Regions from separate parts of the Mangrovibacterium diazotrophicum genome, predicted to be linked through region 3. Evidence: riboswitches for the same ligand, from Rfam matches in the RefSeq annotation. Region 3 holds a riboswitch; each other region holds the start of a gene.
The links. Region 3 has a riboswitch for cobalamin ahead of BC643_RS13165 (Dph6-related ATP pyrophosphatase). Riboswitches for the same ligand answer to the same signal wherever they lie in the genome.
Positions count from the first base shown of each region.

Region 1: linked by a shared signal. The riboswitch ahead of BC643_RS11225 (hypothetical protein) and the one ahead of BC643_RS13165 (Dph6-related ATP pyrophosphatase) in region 3 are both predicted to bind cobalamin.
Region 2: linked by a shared signal. The riboswitch ahead of BC643_RS03540 (sirohydrochlorin chelatase) and the one ahead of BC643_RS13165 (Dph6-related ATP pyrophosphatase) in region 3 are both predicted to bind cobalamin.

Region 1 covers NZ_RAPN01000001.1:2,841,365-2,845,912, reverse strand. Annotated here, with positions in the region: gene BC643_RS11240 (antibiotic biosynthesis monooxygenase) at 79-363, shown strand; gene BC643_RS11235 (FAD-binding oxidoreductase) at 382-1,764, shown strand; gene BC643_RS11230 (OsmC family protein) at 1,858-2,367, shown strand; cobalamin riboswitch at 2,430-2,649, shown strand; gene BC643_RS11225 (hypothetical protein) at 2,753-3,373, shown strand; gene BC643_RS11220 (MotA/TolQ/ExbB proton channel family protein) at 3,374-3,970, shown strand; gene BC643_RS11215 (DUF2149 domain-containing protein) at 3,973-4,314, shown strand; gene BC643_RS11210 (cobaltochelatase subunit CobN) at 4,280-4,548, shown strand, end outside.
Region 2 covers NZ_RAPN01000001.1:896,672-901,219, forward strand. Annotated here, with positions in the region: gene BC643_RS03530 (glycosyl hydrolase 2 galactose-binding domain-containing protein) at 1-947, shown strand, start outside; gene BC643_RS23720 (sigma factor-like helix-turn-helix DNA-binding protein) at 1,251-1,457, opposite strand; cobalamin riboswitch at 1,568-1,783, shown strand; gene BC643_RS03540 (sirohydrochlorin chelatase) at 1,921-2,289, shown strand; gene BC643_RS03545 (energy-coupling factor ABC transporter permease) at 2,289-3,041, shown strand; gene BC643_RS03550 (energy-coupling factor ABC transporter substrate-binding protein) at 3,010-3,285, shown strand; gene BC643_RS03555 (energy-coupling factor transporter transmembrane component T family protein) at 3,285-4,055, shown strand; gene BC643_RS03560 (energy-coupling factor ABC transporter ATP-binding protein) at 4,045-4,548, shown strand, end outside.
Region 3 covers NZ_RAPN01000001.1:3,349,775-3,354,322, reverse strand. Annotated here, with positions in the region: gene BC643_RS13180 (FecCD family ABC transporter permease) at 1-479, opposite strand, end outside; gene BC643_RS13175 (cob(I)yrinic acid a,c-diamide adenosyltransferase) at 600-1,127, opposite strand; gene BC643_RS13170 (ABC transporter substrate-binding protein) at 1,277-2,095, opposite strand; gene BC643_RS13165 (Dph6-related ATP pyrophosphatase) at 2,095-2,742, opposite strand; cobalamin riboswitch at 2,823-3,034, opposite strand; gene BC643_RS23400 (hypothetical protein) at 3,439-3,579, shown strand; gene BC643_RS13160 (hypothetical protein) at 3,686-4,174, opposite strand; gene BC643_RS13155 (DUF3667 domain-containing protein) at 4,285-4,548, opposite strand, start outside.

The sequences.
Region 1 (4,548 bases), 510 kb from region 3:
CTCCAACTCACCTTCAGTTTTTTCTCCAGGTGTTGATAAATCTGCTCTACCAAGTTCTCAACCTAAAGTGAAAATCTAATGATAACAACCTTTGTTAAGCATGCGGTCAAAGACTTTGACAGTTGGAAGGCTGTTTACGACAAGTTTATGCCGATGGCTAAGGAAAAAGGCGTTCGGCACGAACATGTTTTTCGCGACCCGAATGCGCCCGATCAGGTAATCGTCACTCATGAGTTTAAGTCGATTGAAGAAGCTAATGATTTTTTCAGTTCAGAGGAATTGAAAAATGCGATGAAAAATGCAGGTGTCGCCGGAACACCTGAAATATGGTTTGGTGAAGATCTCCGAAAGAATGTGCATTAACCTTTTAACGACTTAAAAATGAAAGAAACACTATCAGAATCAATTGTCTCCCTAAAAAAGAAAGTCAAAGGCAAAGTGATCATGCCTCAGGATCGGGAATACAACGAAACACGTCAGATCTGGAATGCCATGATCGACCGGAAACCCGCAGTGATTGTCCAGTGCAAGGATGCTAATGATGCAGTCATGGCACTTCGTTATGCGAAGGAAAACGATTTGGATTTGTCCATTCGCGGAGCTGGCCACAACATTGCGGGAAATTCGCTTTGTGATAATGGGCTGCTTATCGATTTTTCAACCATGAAGAATGTTCGGGTGGATGCCGGTAAAAAGAAGGCTTACATCGAACCGGGTGCCACTTTGGGCGATGTCGATCAGGCCTGTCAACCCTATGGCTTAGCTTTCCCTGTGGGAATCAACTCAACAACCGGAATTGCCGGGCTGACACTCGGTGGCGGATTCGGCTGGTTGTCGCGTAAATACGGGATGACCATCGATAGTCTGGCTTCAGTAGATATGGTCACAGCAGAAGGTGAAAAGCTCCATGCCAGTAATAATGAAAATGCAGACCTGTTTTGGGCAGTTCGCGGTGGTGGCGGAAACTTCGGAATTGTCACCCAGTTCGAATTTAACCTGAATTATATTGGCACCGAAGTGTATGCCGGTTTAACCGTATTTCCCATTGCACAGGCAAAACAGGTTTTACACAAATACCGCGATTTCATTCTGTCAACACCCGACGAATTTAACACTTGGGTAGTCATGCGTAAAGCACCCCCGCTGCCGTTCCTGCCGGAGTCGGTTCATGGAACGGAGGTCGTAATAATGGCGACCTGCTATTTTGGCGACAGTGCTCACGGAGAGAAACTGGCTGCCCCGATCCGTGATTTTGGCACTCCGGTCGGTGAACATCTGGGAATGGTTCCCTACATCGGCTGGCAGCAGGCGTTTGATCCACTGCTAACCCCTGGTTTCCGGAACTATTGGAAGTCGCATAATTTCACACACCTGCAAGATGGTTTGTTTGATGCCATGATTGAATACACGGGCAAACTACCATCGCCGCACTGCGAGATCTTTATCGGGGTCGTCGGAGGTAAAATGAACGAAGTTCCTGCTGATGCCACGGCCTACAGTGCCCGCGACATGAAGTTTGTTATGAATGTTCACGGCCGGTGGGAAACCCAAAGCGAAGATGAAAAGTGTGTCTCCTGGTCCCGCAATTTCTTCAAAGCATCAGCTCCGTTTGCGTCGGGAGGGGCTTACGTGAACTTTATGACCGAAGAAGAAAACGACCGGATTAAAGCAGCTTACGGTGTCAACTACGAGCGATTGGCAAAGCTTAAAGCAAAATACGACCCGCACAACACGTTTCATATGAATCAAAATATTAAACCATAGGCGTTTTGTATTGATGAGGATGTGAGTGAGATTGGCCGGAGCCTTTTATAGGTTCCGGTTTCATTTTAGTCAAACTGAAACAACTAAACCATTATGGATGCAGAAGAATTGAGAAGGCTGCAGTCGCCTTTGAAAACAAAATACAAAGAAGAGCCAGATACCGCGATGGTTACCTTGAAAGCGCAGGCTCGATTGGCCGATGGCATTAGTTGCCGTGTGGAGACGGGGAAAGCGTTGGTAACCGCCGGATTGCACCCGGCAACGGGAGGGAATGGAATGGCTGTTTGTTCGGGCGATATGTTGCTCGAGGCTTTGGCTGCCTGTGCCGGAGTAACGCTGAATGCCGTGGCGACAGCCATTGGTGTAGAGCTGAAGGATGCGGTTGTGCGGGCAGAAGGCGATCTCGATTTCCGGGGAACGCTTGGTGTTTCGAAAGAGGCTCCGGTTGGTTTTTCCGGTATCCGGTTGTTTTTCGACTTGGATACAACTGCCGATCCGGAGAAAGTATCGAAGCTGGTTGAGCTGACAGAGCGCTACTGTGTCGTCCTGCAAAGCTTGAAAAATTCACCTGCAATGACCGTCAGTTCCTCGGTTTCAAAATAGGCGGGTTATCTTAAATTTTCCCACGAATTCAATTTTGTTTCTCCATTAGAATCCAGAATTTCTATTTTTGTGCCGTTATGGTTCCCGAATCTTTCACGAGTTTCGGATGAAAAGGGAATCCGGTGCCCGGTGATGAAAAATCCCGGAATTCCGGAGCTGTACCCGCAGCTGTAAGTTCCATTTGTGTTCAAAAAAAAGATGCCACTGTTTCAACTCCAATGAAACGGGAAGGCTTTTTTGAACGGAACAAGCCAGAAGACCTGCCATAAACGACGACAGTATTCCACGCTTTCGGGAGTTAGAGCAGCTGTAACAGAAACCAATTTTATACTTTCTGATAGACGGAATATTGTTGTTTGTGTGATTTGAAACGAACAAACAGGACATGATCAACAATTTGAATTTGGGCATCGATGCTCTAACCGTCATTGGTATTGTTGCTGGTTGCAGCAATTTGAATACGCTTGTGATAAAACGAGGCACGGCACTTTGGTCCGCATTTGGCTGGACGCTCTTGAGCTTGTTTTTCCTCGGTGCAACTATCTTGTTTCAAGAAGGAATTCCGGCATTTGTGGTTTCGGCTCCTTTTTTGGTGCTGGCAATTTTGACGGCTTGGCAACTGGGACGAGCTTCGGCCTACGCGACGCTTGGAAGTACGATTTACTACGCCGTTTTTCTGGGTACTTACCTGGTGAAAATGGGAATGGAGCGGGAGGTCCGGGCGTTGATGTGGCAGTTAATTGTGCTTGTGTTGACAGCGGCGCTGGCGCTTGTGCTGGTTCGGAATAAGAAGTTGCAATTGCTACGGGTTGCGCTCATTCTGCTTTTTATTTTGGCCGCTTTTCAATTCACGGAAACGCTGCAACTTTTCGCCGGAGCCGATCAGAAACCGGATCTGGAACCGATCTCCACAGCTTACGAAACCGTGAATGGTTGGATCCTTTCGGGCATTTTGCTGCTTGTCTTCCTCCTTGGTTATTTAAAAACACCTCAAAACAAATCATAGATGAAATTTCTGGAATCTCTTTTATACCAGGCGTCCACATTGCTGTTGGTGCCTGTAATGATCTGCATTGTGCTTTGCGGCCTGTGGCTCATTTTTCAGGCGGGGCAGAGCCTGCGCCTTTATCGTGTACGCCGTTCGAAGACATTCGAAGCCGGTGCCAGTTTCAACCAACAACTGGAGTTGATTTTTGCATCGAAGCCCGGCGTCGAGCTGGCCGAGATTGAAGTCGTGCAGTACCTGCGCCTGTGGGAAATGAAGCAGAATCATTCGTTGAAATTACTGCGGCTGGCCATCAAAGCCGGTCCGACGCTGGGGCTGATGGGAACCCTGATTCCGATGGGAACGGCATTGGCATCGCTGTCGCAGGGCGATATGATGGTCATGTCGGTGAACATGGTTACGGCCTTCACCACAACCATCATCGGTCTGGCTTGCGGATTGGTTGCCTATGTGCTGGTGATGATCCGGCAGAACTGGTACAACGCCGACCGCCTGCATTGCGAGGTTGTTGCCGAGAAAGCGCTGCTCAACCTGAAGGCGCATGGTCACTTTCAGGGGAAACAATCATCGGAAGTTAAACACAATCAATTCAACTAAGCATGCGCATATTAAACAGACAAACGCAGAGGGCGGAAGACGGGCTGGACGACGACCCAATGAGCGGTGTTGCCAACCTGTTCGATGCCAGTGTGGTCTTTATCGTCGCGCTCATTTTCGCTTTGTTCATGGCCTTCAATATGGTCGACATGTTCGACCCAAATTCGGAAGTGACGATTACCAAGAAAGGCGCCAATGGCGAGATGCAGATCATCACCAAGAAAGGAAAAGATGTGAAAATTGAGAAAGTCACCCCGCAGGAAGCCGAGGGAAAAGGGCTCCGCTTGGGAACGGCTTACCAACTCGAAAATGGAAAGGTTATTTATGTGCCTGAGAACGAATAAAACAAAATACACGATTTTACTGCTCGCTATGCTGTTGCAACTTGCTTTTAGCAGTCGCACTGTGGCCGAAGCAAAGCCGTTGCGGGTGTCGCTGCTGCTGTCCGACTCGTACACGCAGCTTGGAGAGCGGGCTGCGGAGGCGATTAAGGTTGCAACGAAGGATGGAAAGCCGATTGAAGTGCGGGTGTTTCCGTACTCCCGTTATTACCAGCAGGAAAAACAGTTTGTTGCTGA
Region 2 (4,548 bases), 2.5 Mb from region 3:
ACGTGATGACTTATGAAAGCTTAAAGCAAACGTTACCGGATTCCGCTCTGTGGCCGCAAAACAGGTTGTGGGGCGTTCACGACTATTGTTTGGAAGGAGCACAAGGAGCAGCTTCGTTTAACCAGATAATTGAGAAAGCGTTTGGAAAAGCAAACGACGCACAAGAATTTACGGAACTCGCCCAGTGGATCAACTATGAAGGCTACCGGGGTATGTTTGAAGCAAGGAGCCAATACCGGAAAGGCCTGCTATTGTGGATGAGCCACTCGGCCTGGCCTTCGATGGTATGGCAAACCTACGATTACTACTTCGAGCCAACCGCAGCCTACTTTGGCGTTAAAAAGGCTTGTGAACCGATACATATTCAATGGAATCCGGTTACAGACGAAATTGAGGTCGTAAATAATTATGGACGGGATAGAACCGGGCTTGCCGTTAAAGCTGAACTCATCAATATGGATGGGGCTATTGTTTGGGAATCTGACTCCACAATCGATAGCGATGAAGACTCAACCGAAAAATGCTTTAAACTGGAATTTCCAGCAAACTTGTCTGAAGTTCATTTTATAAAACTCACATTAACTGACGGCGACAAGGTAATTTCGGATAATTTTTACTGGCGTAGTTTGGAAGAAGGAAATTACCAGGCGCTAAATAACTTGCCTAAAGTGAATTTAGAAAACAGTACTACCGTATCGAAATCGAACGAAGCCTGGTCGCTTACAACCATCTTGAAAAACACATCAGATACGCCGGCGCTCATGGTTCGGTTAAACGTGGTTGGTACAAAATCCGGAGAACGGATCCTTCCGACATTCTATAGTGATAATTATGTCTCGCTAATGCCTGGAGAAGAAAAAGAGATTACAGTGAATTTGAAAAATGAAGACACCAACGGAGAGGAACCGAAGGTTGAAATTACAGGATTTAATATTGCTCAAAAATAGATCTTAATAAATTACGGATGTAATAACATCCATCGGATCGGATTCGAATCGAACCATCCTAGCTTACAAAAAATGCCTATAAGTCATTGGACTATAGGCATTTTTTTTGTGCTTACAGATGGTTGATCATGACAGTCTCTCTATGTGCATAAAACGGTAAAACTAAACCATCTCAAAATACCGAAATGAGACACCTATGAGACTAACTTCCCCTACCTGCTATTCTTTGAAAAAAAGTAACTAATATGGGTAAACAACCTTATCGTTTTCTCAGACTTTATCATTAATTCGTTCCAGGAAAACCTAAGAATCAAAAAGAGGTAGAACACGAGCAAACTTATAGCGAACAATCTTCCCTCGCAGCTTCCTTATAGCAATTGCCATTTGATTTTTCCCCGTTTTAACAGATATTCCCAACCGATCAGCACATTCGCTGTATTTCAATCCTTCAAACCAACATAGAATGTAAACCGTCCGACACCTTAATTTTTTTGAATAAAGACCAGTCAACTGATTGTTTCGTTTAATTGTCAGTTAAATAGCAGCTATTGCAGATATCCGCATCTTATTATAAACAATAAAATAATTGCATTAATACACTTTTTCAAGCCCTTTTTTATATAGATTTGCCTCCAGTTGGTGGATTCCTCCAGTCACAGGAGGAGCCTTAATATGGGAATCCGGTGCTTCTTTTATAGAAAATTCCGGAGCTGTACCCGCAGCTGTAAGTCCATTAAATGTTTTTCGGGAATACTCTTGCCACTGTTCGGATTTGCCGAATGGGAAGGCCTCGAAAACGGACGAGCCAGAAGACCTGCCACAATTAATATTACAATGCTTTCGGGAATAAAAGCAAATGGACAACCAGGTTTGGAATTCATTTACTTACTTTTTTGTATAAGCTGAGAAGTACATTTCTAGCTATTTCCCAAGCATTGCTTTTGACTAGTTTTTAAAATTTAAATAGTAAAAAATGCAAAAGCAAGCTGTTGTTATTCTTGGTCATGGTAGTAAATCCATTCAGGCGGTTGAAGATTTCAACTTCATTGTTGCCTTGTTGAAAGAAAAAATGGATGGTCAGAACGTATTTGGCGCTCATATGGAGTTGGCTTCTCCATCTTTGGAAGAAGTTGTTGCCGAAATCGCTAAATCCGATGTCGTCCGGGTGGTGGTTATCCCCTACTTCCTGTTCAATGGCAATCACATCAAAGAAGACATTCCTGAAATTCTGGCTCAGCTGAAAGTGAAACACCCGCAATTAGATTTTCACTTTGGCAAGCCCATCGGCCGAGAACCTTTGATGGCCGAAATCATGTACCGAAAAGTACAGGAGATCGCCTGATGACTAAGAAAAGAGTCGCGTATCTCGGGCTTGGTATCTTCCTTCCGGGAGTGGCCAACAGCATGCATATTGCCGAAGGTTTTCTGCCTGCCTCATGGTGCATTGTCTGGTGGGCCGTTTACCTGGCGGTTCTCATCGCCGGCTTTTCCAGGCTCAAGCAAACAATTAGCGAGCATCCCAACGCCAAATTGCTTTTTGCAGCAGTTGCAGCCTATGTATTTATTCTGAGCTCGCTGAAGTTACCCTCGGTCGCCGGAAGCAGTTCACACTTAACCGGCATTGCGCTTGGTGCCTTGTTGTTTGGAGCGTCATGCATGTCGGTCGTTGGCCTAATCGTGTTGCTGTTTCAAGCATTGTTGCTCGCTCACGGCGGATTGACTACGCTTGGAGCAAATGGTTTTTCAATGGCCGTTTGCGGTGCTTTTTCGGCGGTGTGGGTTTTCCGCTTGCTGAAGGGAGTAAAAACTCCGCAATGGCTCGCTGTTGGTGGAGCATCATTTGTATCAAACCTGGTTATTTACAGCTGCACATCGGCGCAACTGGCCGTCGCATTTGCAGATTCAACGGCAGCATTTAATAGCAATCTGATCAAGTTTCTATCCATTTTTGCGGTAACCCAGTTGCCTTTGTCCATCATCGAATCGGTCTTTACCGTACTGGCCTTTCAATACATACAGCGAACCAATAAAGCAGAAATTCAAGAACTCAATCCGAATCTTTATGAAACGAAAAACAGTCATCTACCTGCTTAGCGGTTGTCTGCTGGTTTTGCTAATCCAATTTTTAGCAACCGATCTGTTTCCCAATTTTTCGGGAAGCGACGATCAGTCGGTTGAACTGATTCAGCAAATAGCCCCCCAGTATCAGCCATGGGCCAAGCATTTAATCGAGTTTAACCAGCCTTGGGCCGAGCCGGTGTTATTTGCTCTTCAGGCTATCATCGGGCTCAGTGTTATCGCTTATTTCGTTTGGAAGCAAAGCAAAAAGAAAGCTTAATGTGGATTACTGAGATCTATAAACACGATCACCGCTTGCAACAGCTGTCGCCTGCCGTTCGGGCTCTTTATTGGGCTCCGGCTATGGTTTTGGCCCTGGTGTCCGGTTCGGTCTATTTCGACTGGGCCATGTTTGCGCTGATCAATATTGGCTTATTGGGAATTACCCGGATTAGCTTGTCAAACTTGACTCGACTATACCGCATTCCGGTTGCCTTTATTCTGCCAGGATGTTTCGTGATTGCACTCGAAATTCCGGCTCAGCAAGCCTTCTTCACCGTCGGGCAATTGCCAATTGGCTTTTCATCAGGCGGATTACAACTGGCAAGCTTGCTGCTCAGTCGAAGTTTAGCGCTCATCAGCATTCTGTATTTCATCTTGCTGACGAACACGATTTCAGAATTGGCAGAACTAATGAGAAAGTGCCGGATTCCGGCCTTGTTCATCGATTTATTCGTGATCACATTCAAGTTTATAGAGAATCTTCGCCAGACGAGTTTCGAAATGTATCGGGCTCAAAAATGCCGTTTGGGCTACTCCGGAAACGGGAAACGGATTCCGCTTTTTGCCAGCTTAATGGCTGCTGTATTTCAGAAATCCATGCAGAATGCCAAACAGCTGGAAACGGCCTTGCAAGCGCGCTGTGCCGGAGAAAATTATTGCTTTCTACAGGAAGAACGGCAATTTGCGTTCTCTCAGTTATTCCTTCCGGTGGGACTGGCCTCCTTGGCTGGCGCCTTCCTTTTAATTTGCTGCAACTATGGCTGGTAACTTGATTGAACTAAAAGCAGCAAGCTATAGCTACCCAACAGGAAAGCAGGCAATAGCTGAAGTTGACCTGGCGCTTCCCGAGGGCAAAAAAATTGCCTTGATGGGTGCCAATGGTGCCGGAAAATCAACCTTGCTGCTTTTGTTGAATGGAATTTATAAACCCACGAATGGCGAGCTCCACTATCGGGGAAAAGAATACCGGTACAACAGAAAAGCGTTACGGGAATTGCGGCAAAAAGTGGGCATTGTTTTTCAGGAAAGCGATAACCAGTTGGTGGCTCCATCGGTTTACGAGGAAGTGGCTTTCGGCCTCAGCAATCTGTATTCGGATAAAAAGTGGATTCGTGAGCAGGTTGAAAAATATTTGGATTATTTCGAGTTGCAGGAATTGAAAAATCATTCGCCCCACCAACTGAGTTCGGGACAAAAGAAACGTGTTTGCCTGGCTTCCGTGTTATCCATGGAGCCGGAGCTGATTGTTTGCGATGAACCG
Region 3 (4,548 bases):
ACACCGGTTAGCAGCATGCGTTGAATATCGATTGTTCCGCGACGGGAACTGATGGTATAAACAAGGAAAATAATCAGGAAAGCGCCGATAAAACCCGAGACCGGCAACATGAAAGAGCCGAGCGACAGCTGCAAGCCAAACACGATGGTTATGGCCACCCCCAGGGAAGCACCGCCGGAAATTCCCAGTGTGAATGGCTCGACCAGCGGGTTGCGGTAAATACCCTGCAGAATAACACCTGCCAGACTCAAAGCACCGCCAACTGCCAAACCCAAAATAATACGCGGCAAGCGAACCTGCCGAACCAGCATGTATTCAATGCTCGTGTGATCACCTCCGGCAAAAAGCATTTTCAGCGCGTCGCCGAGGCCGATTTTCATTTCACCTGAGCTTAACGACAGCAGCACCGCAAAAAGCAGCAAAGCTGCCAGTCCAATCACGGCTAGCAACCATTTCAGGTATTTCGGGTTATTTTTCAATATGCAAATTCCAAGTTTTAAATTCCAAATTCTAAGAGCCTCAGCTAGCTTTCTTCTCTCCTTTTCATACCCTCCCAGCACTCACAATCATTCAGATTGACCTCAGCGAAAAGGTAATTGCTAAAACTCGATCCCTTTCCGGCTCGGAATACCTTGCTGGTAGGGATGTTTAACCATGTTGATTTCGCTGACGTAATCGGCCCGTTCAATCAGCTTTGCCGTGGCACCGCGACCAGTCAATACAAGCTCAGTTCCTTCCGGTTTCTGATTCACGAAGTCCAAAAGTACATCTTCTTCCAGAAAACCGTCGCGAACAGTGATCAGAATTTCGTCCATGATCATCAAATCAGGCTTTGCCGTTTGCAGGTAGCCCGACAAAAACACCAAAGCTTCGGCCACCTGTTTTTGCAACATTTCGGGCGTCACTTCCTTGTTGAAATGCGGGTGGCCATCGGTAAATCCGAAAATGGTTGCACCCAAGGCTTTCAGGCTGTCAATCTCGTGATAGCCGTACAATTCAGGGCGTTTCATAAAGTGGCAATAGGTCACTTTAAACCCCTGCCCCAACGCCCGAGCACCCAAACCAACCGAGCAGGTCGTTTTCCCCTTCCCAGTTCCGGTGTATATGTGAACAAGTCCTTTTTTCATTCTTAATTTATTTAGTGTTGAGTCGTGAGACACGAGTAATAAGACTTCTTTTCTCATTTAAACACAGAGTATCCAATGCGTTGAAGTGAAACGACCACTGAAACTGCGACTTTCTCACTCACGACTCAATACTCGTGTCTCACGACTTTTTAATTATAAATCAGTCCAATCATTTGCTCCAGCGCATCAACGAAATCGAGCGGCGTGGGGCTGCATGTTTTTTCAGAATCGAGTACAAAAATTTTCTTGTTTTTCACCGCATTGAGGCTCTTGTAGCTCTCCCACTTGTCCTTCTCATCGGCGCTGAGTGAGCCCATCAGAATGACAAAAATGACATCAGGATTGCGTACCAACACACCTTCGCGGGTGATGCTTCCTATTTCCAGGTCACCGGCAATGTTCTCGCAAGCCGAGAAGTCGATAAAGTCCTGCATAAAGGTATTTGGAACCACCGTAAACAGCGGATTGGCACCAATCTGCATAAACACCCGTGGCTTGTGATCAGTCTTTGGAACTGTAGCCATCACCTTTGCCAAGCGTGCCCGCGACTCTTTCACCAACTTTTCAGCCAGTTCTTTTCGGCCTATCTTTTCACCCAAACGAAGTAAATATTGACACATCTCCTCGTACGATTTCGGATAAGGGAAATACATGGTTTCTACGCCAAGTTTCTCAAAAGTCCGTGTCGTTTCGGGGCTGGTCAGCGAACTGGTCAATACCAAGTCCGGCTTAAGCATCATGGCTTTCTCCAGGTTCACTTTTACGGCCGAGGCCACCACTTCAGCATCATCCGGATCCTGCAAGGTGCAGAAACTGGTACAGCCTACCAACAGATCTTCGGCGCCCAACATGTACAGACTTTTGGTCAGCGAGGGAGCCAGCGAGATAATGCGCTTAGGCGTCTGCGCCTGCCCCGACAACACCAAAAGGGCAAATAACAGGGATAAATAAAATTTCAATTTCTTCATTAATTCAAGGGTAAATACCAGTGGTTTTTATCGAAATAAGACTGTCCGTGTTTTACGGATACACGATGCCGAAAGATTGGACCGTCGATCACAAAGCTGTGAAACTCGCCATTCTCGGCACAAATGTCCACGCCCTCCATCGCCTCCAGCTCAGCAATCATCTGCGCGTCGAAAATTCGGCCCAGATATGATTGCGGCAGCGGTTCATTCCGCACAGCAACCACCAGCGGCTGATAGCCTTCCAATAACAGTTCGCGTGCCAAACCATTGGTCGTGTTACCCCAAATCGGGAAAATGGCTGCGATACCCATTTCGCTGCAAACACGTTCAATCCAGGTTCGATGCTCCATCAGGTAGATGTCCCCAAAAACAACACCTTCCAGACGCTCAGCTTTCAGTTCGGCAATGGCTGCTTTGAAATCTTTTTCGTACTCGCCGTTGCGCGTTTCGGGTTGGATGAGACGCAAACCCAAAGCATCGGCCTGCCGCTGGATGAGTTCTTTTTTCAGCCCGTGTGAACGGGATAACTGCGAATCGCGGTCGCACATGTTCAGCAAGCCCATCACCCGGTGGCTTCCTGATTTGAGCGTACGATGCAAAGCCAACATACAGTCCTTGCCGCCGCTCCATGAAACAAATACATTCATTTCGCTTGAATCGATTATGATCCGGGGATAGATAGAGATGGAATGTGTATTCCAACGATCTTGTTCCCCGAAGATCCGGTTAATACTTGTTGTTTGCGGCAGGTCTTCTGGCTCACCTCCTTTCTGCGGCCTTCCCATCCCGATTGCAATCGGAACAGTGGCGATGGTACAGAAAGTATTACGAGGTTTACAGCAGCGGGGACTGCTCCGGATTCGCACCGGATTCCCTTATTAAGGCAGCTGCTTCTTGCTAAATGAAAGCAGCAAAGCCACCGAAAACTGGCTCAAAAGTAGGAAAATTAGTGGAAGAATGTCGAAAGTGCCGTTCAATTAAGTGATCAGTTACAGTAAACAGTGTTCAATCTGACGTGGACAGTTTTCGGTCAACAATTGACGGCTTTGAACCCTATTCCAAGATTTCAAAAAATTCCGAAATGAATTCAGAATGACATCTCAAACTTTCCGGATATTCCTCCGTTGCGCAAAATGATTATCGATTTTGAGATCGTTTTATCAAACTGAGAAACAGAAGCGATGATGCCAAAACAAACATCTACTGATTATGTGCGACTTACGCATGATGCTACTTTTCGGCACACAAATTGGTTTTAAAAGGACAGTTGCAACATAGCATGAGATCTTCGAACGAGAAGAGAAAAGGAAACAAGATTGAATAAAGTTTAGAAAGATTAAGCCATGATCAGAAAACATGTCAGCAACATATTTATCGCTTTAGCCATGTTACTTGCTGTAATTGCCGGCGGAGTTTATTTTATGCTCTATGCCATTTTTTCGAGCCCTTACAGCAGGGTACAGGCAAAGCCCATTGAAGTTTGAATTCTGAAAAGAACAAAGATATCCCTTACCTCGAATAATTGCGTTAAACAAGTCGAAAGCCGCTCCTGCCACTCAGGACGGCTTTTCTTTTTTTTACCGTTTGTGCTTATTCGAATTCCAGCTCGCCGCTTTTTACTTTTTCACGTTGGCGGAATCCGAGGTTGTCGAGGAAAACGATGATGTTTTGAGATTCGGCTTCCTGCACGTCGTAATTTTGGTCGGCGTAGCGGGTAACTACCTGGTAAGCCGAATATTTTTTCTGCAGTTCCACAAACCGTCGAATCTTATCCCAATTCACATGATTTTTGAAACGTCCCAGCTTGAAGTAAGGGTAGCCGGGCGTAAAGAAATAGCAGGATAGGTGCCCGTCGGGCTCTTCAATAAGGTTTAAACGCAGCTTTTTATCACCACTGAAGGTTTGCCAGCGATGTAAAAACACGAGCGTACCGGAAGCATTGCACTTTGACTCAATTTCGAGGTAAAACACCAAAGGTTCCATGTCGGGATCATCCGGTACATCTACCGAAACGCCGATCCATCCTTTGAAATACTTGTCGATAAACTCCTGGTTGTATAAATCTGCACTAAAACTCATGGCTGTTCTCATTTATTTTCTCTATCCAACGAACGACTAAAATTATCCAATTAAAGCGAAACGATACTAGCATTTTAACAAATGATCGCTGAAAGGGTTGAACATTCGCTTCAAATCGCGAAAACGACCAGCACAAAAATGAGTGTGAACAGAAGAATTCCCAAACAATATGATGCCAGGGCCAGAAAAATGACCTTCCACTTTTTCATTTGCCAAAACAACTGCACAAAAACCCAGCAATACAAACCGATCGATATTAAACTTGAAATCGCGGTCTTGCCGGGGTAATCCCCCTCAAAAATATATAACAAGGGGAACATTGCCAGACTAACCACCAGTCGTTGTGCTGAAACAAAGGTGATAATCACCAAATT